DNA from 2 places in the Streptomyces sp. NPDC017940 genome. Region 2 is predicted to be linked to the other one. Evidence: riboswitches for the same ligand, from Rfam matches in the RefSeq annotation. Region 2 holds a riboswitch; the other holds the start of a gene.

Region 1 (5,087 bases), on a different contig from region 2:
CCGCTCGGTCCGCGCCCTCTACGGCGGCGACCTCGTGGGCCTGCGCAGCGACGCCGAGCGCAGCGCCGCGCTGTACGAGGAGCTGGGCGACCGCTGGGGGCAGTTCCAGTCCGCGGAACTGCTCGGTGTGCTCGCCGAGATCACCGCCGACTACGACGTGGCCGCCCGCCTCCAGCGCGAGGGCATGCGCGGCGCCGAGGAGCTCGAACTCTGGACCGAGGTCTCCTTCAGGCTCTCCCGGCTCGGCCGCATCGCCCTGCTCACCGGCGACCCCGACCGCGCCGACGAGTACCACGAGCGGGCCGCCCGCCTCGCCGGACAGCAGTCCCACCGGCCCGCGCAGCAGTTCGCCGAGACGGGCCTCGCCCTCGGCGCGCGCCGCCGCGGCGACCTGGACACCGCCGAACGCCTGCTGCTGCCCTGGCTCGACTTCAACCGGCGCTTCGCCGTCACCTCCGGCGCCGCCCTCGTCCTCGCCCAGCTCGGCTACGTCGCCGAGCAGCGCGGTGACGCCGCGCGCGCCGAGACCCTGCACCGCGAGGGCCTCGAAGAGGCCCGGCGCACCGGCGACAACCGGGCCGTGGCCCTGGCCCTCGAAGGCCTGGCGGGCGCCCGCTCCCTGGCGGGCGAGCACCTGGCCGCCGCCGCCCTCCTCGGCGAGGCGGCGGCCCTCCGCCGGGCCGAGGGCGCCCCGCTGCCCCCGGCCGAACGCACCGACGTGGACCGCGCCACCGCCCGCTCCCGCGCCGCTATCGGCGCCACCGCGTTCGAGGCGGCGTACGAGAAGGGGGACACGGGCCGGGCGGCCCCGGCGCGGCCCTTTGGGGTACCGCGCCCCGTCGGGGGCGCGGGGAGGCACGCGGGCGGCCACTGACGGCCCCCGGGGTCCCGGGACCCCGGGACCCCGGGGCCCTGGGACCCCGGGATGGGCACCGCACATCGAGTGCCGTGTTCGGGCGAGGGCCGATGCGGTGGTCAGGCGGGACCGATGCGGTGGTCAGGCGGGGACCGACGCAGTGGTCAGGCGGAGACCGACGCGGCGGTCAGGCGGAGGCCGGTGCAGTGGTCAGGCCAGGACCGACGCAGCGGTCGGGCAGGGACCGACGCAGCCGTCGGGCAGGGACCGGTGCAGTGGTCAGGCGAGGACCGAGCGGAGCTGGGCGAGCCCCCAGTCCAGGTCCTCCTTGCTGATCACCAGGGGCGGCGCGATGCGGATCGTCGAGCCGTGGGTGTCCTTGACCAGGACCCCGCGCTCCATCAGCTTCTCGGAGATCTCCCGGCCGGTGCCGTGCGCCGGGTCGATGTCGACGCCCGCCCACAGTCCGCGCCCGCGCACCCGGGTGACCTTGCCCGTGCCCACGAGCAGGTGCAGCTCGGAGTGCAGGTGCTCGCCGAGTTCCGTGGCCCGCTGCTGGAATTCGCCGGACTCCAGCATCGCGACCACTTCGAGGCCCACCGCGCACGCCAGCGGATTGCCGCCGAACGTCGACCCGTGCTCGCCCGGCCTGAACACGCCGAGCACACCGGTGTCCGCCACCACCGCCGACACCGGCACCACCCCGCCGCCGAGCGCCTTGCCGAGCAGATACACGTCCGGCACCACACCCTCGTGCTCGCACGCGAACGTCCGGCCCGTCCGGCCGAGCCCCGACTGGATCTCGTCCGCGATGAACAGGACATTCCGGTCACGGGTCAGCTCCCGTACGCCGGGGAGGTAGCCGGGCGGGGGCACGAGCACCCCCGCCTCGCCCTGGATCGGCTCCAGGAGCACCGCCACCGTGTCGTCCGTGACCGCCGCGCGCAGCGCCGCGAGGTCGCCGTACGGCACGATGTCGAAGCCCGGCGTGTACGGGCCGTAGTCCGCGCGCGCCTCGGGGTCCGTGGAGAAGCTGACGACCGTCGTCGTGCGGCCGTGGAAGTTGTCCCTGGCCACCACGATCCTGGCGCGCCCGTCGGGGACGCCCTTGACGCGGTACCCCCACTTGCGGGCGGTCTTCACGGCCGTCTCCACGGCCTCCGCGCCGGTGTTCATCGGCAGCACCATCTCCTTGCCGCACAGCTCCGCGAGGCGCGTACAGAACTCGGCGAAGCGGTCGTGGTGGAACGCCCGCGACGTCAGCGTCACCCGGTCGAGCTGCTTCTTCGCCGCGTCGATCAGGCGCGGGTTGCCGTGTCCGAAGTTGAGCGCCGAGTACCCGGCGAGCATGTCGAGGTACCTGCGGCCCTCGACGTCCGTCATCCACGCGCCCTGTGCCGAGGCGACCACGAGAGGCAGGGGGTGGTAGTTGTGCGCGCTGTGCGCTTCGGCCGAGGCGATGAGTTCTTCCGTAGCAGACACGGGGTCTCCGTTTCTCGCGGTGCGCACGGGTCGCACGCTCCTTGCGGCACACATGGGTCCGGCGTCGGGTCGGGGCCGGCGGGCCTGGATTGTGGGCCTGGATCTCTGGACTGGGACTCCTGGGCGGGGTGCTCTGGCTCGGACCCCCGGGCGGGGCCCCCGGGCGGGGGTTCCCGGGCGGGGCCCGGTGCGGGCTCCCCTTCCCATCGTCACTCGCATTCTGGACGAGGGAAGCCGCCGGAGCGGCGTGACCGTTAACCTGGCCCTGACAGCACGGCGACTGGCGCACAGGGAATCGACCCTGAGGGAGCCGTGCGAGGCAACGCCTTCGAGGTGCCGCCCGCCTGGGCACCCCGGGACCCGACCGGACACCATCACCGCTCGCCCCGGAGGACGCCATGAGCCATTCCCGTCACCCCGCCCTGACCGCCGCCGACCCCGAACTCGCCGCCCTGGTCGACGCCGAGGAACGGCTCCAGGCCGACACGCTCCGCCTGATCCCCAGCGAGAACTACGTCTCCGCCGCCGTCCTCGAAGCCTCCGGCACCGTCCTCCAGAACAAGTACAGCGAGGGCTATCCCGGCCGCCGCTACTACGAGGGCCAGCAGAACATCGACCAGGTCGAGCGCCTGGCCGCCGACCGCGCCAGGGCCCTGTTCGGCACCGACCACGCCAACGTCCAGCCCTACTCCGGCTCACCGGCGAACCTCGCCGTGTACCTCGCCTTCGCCGAGCCCGGCGACACCGTCATGGGCATGGCCCTGCCCATGGGCGGCCACCTCACCCACGGCTGGGGGGTCTCGGCCACCGGCAAGTGGTTCCGCGGCGTGCAGTACGGAGTACGGCAGGACACCGGCCTCGTCGACTTCGACGCCGTCCGCGAACTCGCCCTGAAGGAGCGGCCGAAGCTGATCTTCTGCGGGGGCACCGCCCTGCCCCGCACCATCGACTTCGCCGCCTTCGCCGAGATCGCCAGGGAGGCGGGGGCCGTCCTGGTCGCCGACATCGCCCACATCGCGGGCCTCGTCGCCGGTGGCGCCCACCCCTCGCCGGTGCCGCACGCCGACGTGGTCTCCACGACCACCCACAAGACCCTGCGGGGCCCGCGCGGCGCGATGCTCCTGGCCCGCGAGGAGCACGCCAAGGCCATCGACAAGGCCGTGTTCCCCGGCCTCCAGGGCGGCCCCCACAACCAGACCACCGCCGCCATCGCCGTCGCCCTGCGCGAAGCCGCGGAGCCCTCCTTCCGCGACTACGCGCACGCCGTCGTCGCCAACGCCGGTGCCCTCGCCGACGCCCTGCTCGCGCGCGGCTTCGACCTCGTCTCCGGCGGCACCGACAACCACCTGGTCCTGATGGACCTCACGCCGAAGGACGTGCCGGGCAAGGTCGCCGCGAAGGCCCTGGACCGGGCCGGGATCGTCGTCAACCACAACACCGTCCCCTACGACCCGAGGAAGCCGTTCGACCCCTCCGGCGTGCGCATCGGCACCCCCTCCCTCACCTCCCGGGGGCTCGGCACCGCCCACATGGACACCGTCGCCGACTGGATCGACCGCGCGGTCCGCGCCGCCGCAACCGGCGACGAGGACGCCCTGCGGAAGATCCGCGCGGAGGTGGCCGACCTGATGGCCGCCTTCCCGGCGCCGGGCCTGCCGGTGACGTGAGCCCGGGGCCCACCGCCCCCGGGGCCCGGCCGGGCGTCGACCGACTCCCGGCCGGGCGGCTGCCGGGCCACGGCCCGCGGGAGGCGCCAGGACCCGTCCCCGCGCCTTCGGCGCACCGTACGGACCGAACCGGTCCGCGCTCGTCACGCACCAGTTCCCGACCAACGGGCGGCACCTGAGAGAATGCTGAGCATGGCCTCTGATCGTCCCCGCGTTCTCCCCGGCGACCGTCCTCGCGTCCTGTCCGGGATCCAGCCCACCGCCGGCTCGTTCCACCTCGGCAACTACCTGGGCGCCGTCCGCCAGTGGGTGGCGCTCCAGGAGTCCCACGACGCCTTCTACATGGTCGTGGACCTGCACGCGATCACGATCCCGCAGGACCCCGCCGAGCTGCGCGCGAACACGAGGCTCGCCGCCGCCCAGCTCCTTGCCGCCGGTCTCGACCCGGAGCGCTGCACCCTGTTCGTGCAGAGCCACGTGCCCGAGCACGCCCAGCTCGCCTGGATCATGAACTGCCTCACGGGCTTCGGTGAGGCCGGCCGGATGACGCAGTTCAAGGACAAGGCCGCCAAGCAGGGCGCCGACCGCGCCTCCGTGGGCCTGTTCACGTACCCGGTGCTCCAGGTCGCCGACATCCTGCTGTACCAGGCGGGCGAGGTGCCGGTCGGTGAGGACCAGCGCCAGCACATCGAGCTGACCCGCGACCTGGCCGAGCGGTTCAACGGCCGCTTCGGGGAGACGTTCAGGGTCCCGGCGCCGTACATCCTCAAGGAGACGGCGAAGATCTACGACCTCCAGGACCCGGCGATCAAGATGAGCAAGTCGGCGTCCACGCCGAAGGGCCTCATCAACCTCCTTGACGAGCCGAGGGCCACCGCGAAGAAGGTCAAGAGCGCGGTCACCGACACGGACACCGTGATCAGGTACGACCCCGTGGAGAAGCCGGGCGTCAGCAATCTGCTCAGCATCTACTCCACGCTCACCGGCACCGGTATCGCGGAACTGGAGCAGAAGTACACCGGCAAGGGCTACGGTGCGCTGAAGACCGACCTCGCCGAGGCCATGGTCGAGTTCGTCACCCC
Region 2 (5,087 bases):
GCACCCCAGGAACCTCAGGCACCCCAGGCCCCCCAGGAACCACCAGGAGTCCGATGACCCCCACCCTCACCACGCCGACGCTCCTCGCCTGGCGTGACTACGACCCCGCCGCGTGCGAGCTGCCCGGCATGTTCCTCGGCGAGGTGCCACTGCCCGGTCCTGCCAAGGGCGAGGCCGCGCGCCTGTGGGAGCTCGGCGCCCGCAGGGTGCGGCTGCCCGCGCCCGTCGACCTCACCGCCACCGAAGAACCGGCCGCGGTCCTGCACGCCCTGAGCCTCGTACGCGACCTGACAGCGCGGGCCGTGATGGTCGAGTGGGACCTGCGGCTCGCCCCGGACGCGGGGGAGACCTGGCGGGTGCTCAGCCACCTCCAGCCACCCGCCGCGCTGCTCGGCCCGAAGAGCGCCGAGGAGTCGCTGCGCTCCTGGCGGCGCGGGCACTACCTGTGCAAGTGCCTGTGGCGCAAGGGCCCGGGCTTCCTCCAGATCCGCGACCGCCGCTGGGGGGAGCTGCGCCGCTTCACCGCCGACGAACCCGAGTACGAGAGGGCCGTGGACCTGCTCGACCACGGCGCCCGCGCCGACACCGTGCCGCAGGCCGCCCTCGACGACTTCCGCTCCGAGCAACTCGTCCTGGACGTGGGGGAGTACGCCTGGTGGCTCCCCTACCGCGTCAGCCGCTGGCTCCAGCAGTCGATCGCCATCTGAGGGGGAGCCGGCCCGGGACGCGGCCCGAGGTCCCGGGCCGGCCGCCCGCACCTAGGCGCGCGCCCCGAGCTGCCGTGCGGCCGCGTCCACCGTCTGGGCCAGGAGCACCGCGATCGTCATCGGCCCCACGCCACCGGGGACCGGCGTGATCAGGGAGGCCCGCTCACGGGCGCCTTCGAAGTCGACGTCCCCGACGTTGCCCGCGTTGTATCCGGCGTCGACGACCACGGCGCCGGGCTTGATGTCCGCGCCGCGGATCAGCCGCGGCCTGCCGACGGCCGCGACGACGACGTCGGCCTCGCGCAGGTGCGCGGACAGGTCCGCGGTACGGGAGTGGCAGTAGGTGACGGTGGCGTCGCGGGCGAGCAGCAGCATCCCGACGGGTCTGCCGAGGATCGCGCTGCGGCCCACGACGACGGCGTTCTTGCCGGAGAGGTCCACGTCGTGAGCGTCGAGGAGCCGCACGATGCCGCCCGGCGTGCACGACACGAAGCCCGGCCTGCCGAAGCTCATCGCGGCGAACGAGCTGAGCGTGACGCCGTCGACGTCCTTCTCCGGCGCGATCGCCTCGAACGCGGCCCGCTCGTCGATGTGGTCGCCGACCGGGTGCTGGAGCAGGATGCCGTGCACCGTGGGGTCCTCGGAGAGCGCCCGCAGCGTGTCGACGAGTTCCCCCGTCGTGGTCGCGGCGGGCAGCGCGAGGTGCCGCGAGGCGATGCCCGCCTTCGTGCAGCGGTTCTGCTTCATGCGCACATAGGTGACCGATGCGGGGTCCTCGCCGACGAGGACGGTCGCGAGACAGGGCGCGGCGCCCGTGCGACGGGTGAGCTCCGCGGCGCGGGCCGCGGTCTCCTCGACGACGCGCCGGGCCAGAGCGGTGCCGTCCATGAGCCGGGCCGAGCCCGAGCCGGGGGCCGTGGGGACCGTCGCGGGGGTGCCGTACGTGGTGGGGGACATGGCCGCCTCCAGGCGTGCTTGACCAGTCGCCCAGGCGCACGGCATCGACATCTGTGTCAGACCGCTCCCCGGTGGTACTCCACCCAAGCGCCAGTCACGGCCCGCAGACCACTCTAGCCCCACCGCGCTGTGACCCGGCGGTCGGGCGGGCCGCCGCCGCGGCCCCCGGCCGGAGTGTTCCCGCCGGGGGCCGCGCACGGGGGCAGGGGGCTAGGGGCGGTTGTCGATCAGGTCCTGGACCTGGGGGTAGATCTTGTCCATGCGGGTGCCGATGTTGTTCGGGCAGGAGCCGCCCCAGTGCAGGGCGATCACCTTGTGCGAGGAGGAGGCGAGGACGGGGGAGCCGGAGTTGCCGCCCGATGTGTCGCAGTTGTACCCGACGTCCTCGGTGCCGAGCTGTGCGTTCCGTATCCCGCACAGGGCGCCGCCGTCGCGCTCCTCGTAGATCGATATGCGCTTGGGCCTGGCGTCACCGTGTCCCGCTATGTAGGTCGCCTCGCCCGCGACCGGCGCGCGGTTCTCCAGGAACAGCGTGCCGAACTGGGTGATCCGGTCGAAGTCGTCGACGTCGAACAGCGTGAAGTCCAGGCTCGGCGAGGTGCGCAGGAGGGCCTTCGCGCCGACCTTGGTGCCGGGGCGCGGGTCGTTGCCGCCGCAGGTGGCGCAGTCGTAGTCGAACTGCACCTCGATGGTGTCGAGTTCGGCCTGGTTCTTCACGCAGTGGTTGTTCGACATCATGTGGTTGCCCCGGCCCACGCGCCAGGCGGTGCACCAGCCGTTGCCGTTCTTCAGCATGCGCGCCACCCCGCGCGACGCCGCGTACTGCGCCGGATGGCTGGTCCGGTAGCAGACCGCGTCACGGCGGCCGTCGGCACCGCACACGCTCCGCGGGTTCCTGGCGTCGATCTCCGCCCCGGTGTAGCCGCGCCAGTACCGGTCGATGCGCGCGGCCGAATCCCGCCCCCTACGGGTGTGCAGGGTGACCACGGCGGTGTCCCCGTCCACGGACATCGCGGCGAAGCCGGCACGGCCGTGCCGGGTGAAACTCGCGTCGCCGCGCGGTGCGGCCCCCCGGGTGGGGTCGGCACGGTAGGTGTGCACCTCGCGTCCGGCCGGGTCGGCCACCGTCAGGCGGTCGCCGGGCGCCAGCGCGAGGCGGGCGAAGTGGACCTTGACGTAGGCCGCTCCGGGGTGCCGGATCTCGTGCCGTGTCCGGTTCCCGGCGGACTTGAGGGCGATGTCGACGGCTCTTTCCTCGCCGACGGCCGGGACCGGCGAGGCCTCGGCGCGTGCCGGGGCGGCGTCGCCCGCCGACGTCGGCGCGGCGGGTACCAGGGTGGCCGCGGCCGCGAGGGCGGCGGCCATGAACAGGCGCTTCAACACAGATGTCTCCTCGGTGGGGGCGAGCTGCCGCGCACGGGCGTGCCGGTGTGCGTCGGCTTCTCCGAGCGCTCGGGAGGCCGACGCCGACTCCGTACGGGGCACTGACGACCCCTGAGGATAGGTCTGTACATGACAAAAAGTGAGACGTGTGCCGGTCAGAGATGGGCGAGTGGGGCGGCCGGTCGCCCCGACCGAGCGCCGCGGCGACCCCACCCGGAACTCCCTGCCGCATGGCGGAGCCGTGGCGGACGGCCGAACAGGGCTCCCGCCCCACGTCCCCGGCACGCCGCGGGAACTGCCCCTGGCGCCCCGTGGTGTCACGGTCCTGCGCCGCCTACGCTGAATCCCCGGCAGGAAAGGGGCCCATGACGTGACAGCTCCCGGTACCCCGCCCGGCGCGCCGCGGCCGCCCGTCGTCCGCGTGCAGGGCGGCACGCTCCAAGGGCAGTGGGGGAGCGAGGTCGCCGTCTTCCGCGGGATCCCGTACGCGCGGCCGCCGGTCGGTGCGCTGCGCCTGGCGCCGCCGGAGCCCGCCCCGCCCTGGGAGGGGACACGGCGGGCCGACACCTTCGGCGAGAGCCCGCCGCAGTCCCTCGCGCTCGGCATGGCCGCGGAGCCCGACGGCCTGGCCGAGGGGACCGGGGACTGGCTGACGGTGAACGTGTGGACGCCGGATCCGGCGGCCGGGGCCGGGCTGCCCGTCCTGGTGTGGATACACGGCGGTGTCTACATGATCGGCACCTCCGACGGACCGGCCTACGACGGCACGGAGCTCGCCCGCCGCGGCACGGTCGTCGTCACGTTCAACCACCGGGTCGGTGCGGAGGGCTACGGCCAGTTCGAGGGCGCGGTGCCCAACCGCGCGCTGTTCGACCAGGTCGCCGCGCTGCGCTGGGTGGGGGAGAACATCGCCGCGTTCGGGGGCGAGCCCGGCCGGGTGACCGTCTTCGGGGAGTCGGCGGGGGCGGGCGCCATCGCCGCCCTGCTCGCCATGCCCCGCGCGGCGGGACTCTTCCGCAGGGCGGTGACACAGAGCGTGCCGGGTCCCTTCTACGGCACGGACCTCGCCGCGGACATCGGGTCCGCCGTCGCGGCGGAGCTCGCGGTCGCGCCCACCCTCGCGGAGGTGGCGGCGGCGACCCCCGCCGCGCTCCGGGACGCGGCCGACACCGTGCTGGGCGGCATCTCCCGCCACGAGCCCCGCTGGGGCCGGGCCGCGCGGGCCCGCATGCCCTTCGCCCCCGTGGTCGACGGTGACGTGCTGCCGTGCGTGCCCTGGGAGGCGCTGCGGGCGGGACGGAGCGCCGGTGTGGAGCTGCTCTGCGGCCACACCAGGGACGAGACGCGCCTGTTCACCGTGCTCGCGGGGCGCCTCGGCCGGGTGACGGAGGAGGAGGCCGCCGCCACCCTCGCGTGGTTCGCGCCCGACGACGCGGGCCGGGCCGCCTACCGCGCGGGCCCCGCCGCGGCCGACCCCACCGCCCTCGCCGACCTGGTCCTCTCGGACTGGCTGTTCCGCATGCCGAGCCTCCACCTGGCCGAGGCGCACGCCGAGGGCGCCGGCACCGCGTACCTGTACGAACTCACCTATGAAGCCCCCGGGTTGGGAGGCGCGCCCGGCGCCTGCCACGGGCTCGACGTCCCGCTCGTCTTCGGCACGTTGCGCAGCGACATCGGGACTCTGCTCCTGGGCGCGGAGCCCCCGCCCGCGGCCGCCGCCCTGTCGGCGCGGATGGCGGGCGCGTGGACGGCCTTCGCCGCGACCGGCGACCCGGGCTGGCCCCCGTACGGGGCACGGGACCGGCTGACCCACGTCTTCGACGCCACGTCCCACACCGCCCCCTACCCGGAGGAGGCGTCCCGGCTGATCTGGTCCCGGCACGAGTTCACCGCCATGGAACCGGTCCCGGGCGCGGAGACCGGCCGGGCGGCCCGGCGGCCCTGAGCGCGTCAGGGTGCACCTCGCCGCACCTCTGGCTCACGCCCGAAGGCCCCGAACCCCAGCCTGGGGGAGGGCCCGGGCCCGGCCGCGCCGCGTCC

Evidence for each region. A riboswitch is a leader RNA that binds a small molecule or an ion and turns the genes downstream of it on or off. The one in region 2 is predicted to bind ZMP and ZTP.
Region 1: it holds a riboswitch for ZMP and ZTP, as region 2 does, so the genes downstream of both, glyA (serine hydroxymethyltransferase) here and ACH4DX_RS07325 (bifunctional 5,10-methylenetetrahydrofolate dehydrogenase/5,10-methenyltetrahydrofolate cyclohydrolase) in region 2, are expected to answer to the same signal.

The regions. Positions count from the first base shown of each region.
Region 1 is NZ_JBIRHJ010000003.1:632,193-637,279, reverse strand. Features, by position in the region: gene ACH4DX_RS12875 (BTAD domain-containing putative transcriptional regulator) at 1-874, shown strand, start outside; gene rocD (ornithine--oxo-acid transaminase) at 1,136-2,338, opposite strand; ZMP/ZTP riboswitch at 2,605-2,695, shown strand; gene glyA (serine hydroxymethyltransferase) at 2,737-4,005, shown strand; gene trpS (tryptophan--tRNA ligase) at 4,198-5,087, shown strand, end outside.
Region 2 is NZ_JBIRHJ010000002.1:272,096-277,182, reverse strand. Features, by position in the region: gene ACH4DX_RS07330 (DUF5825 family protein) at 54-707, shown strand; gene ACH4DX_RS07325 (bifunctional 5,10-methylenetetrahydrofolate dehydrogenase/5,10-methenyltetrahydrofolate cyclohydrolase) at 759-1,595, opposite strand; ZMP/ZTP riboswitch at 1,686-1,772, opposite strand; gene ACH4DX_RS07320 (trypsin-like serine peptidase) at 1,875-3,047, opposite strand; gene ACH4DX_RS07315 (carboxylesterase/lipase family protein) at 3,418-4,992, shown strand; gene ACH4DX_RS07310 (hypothetical protein) at 4,917-5,087, shown strand, end outside.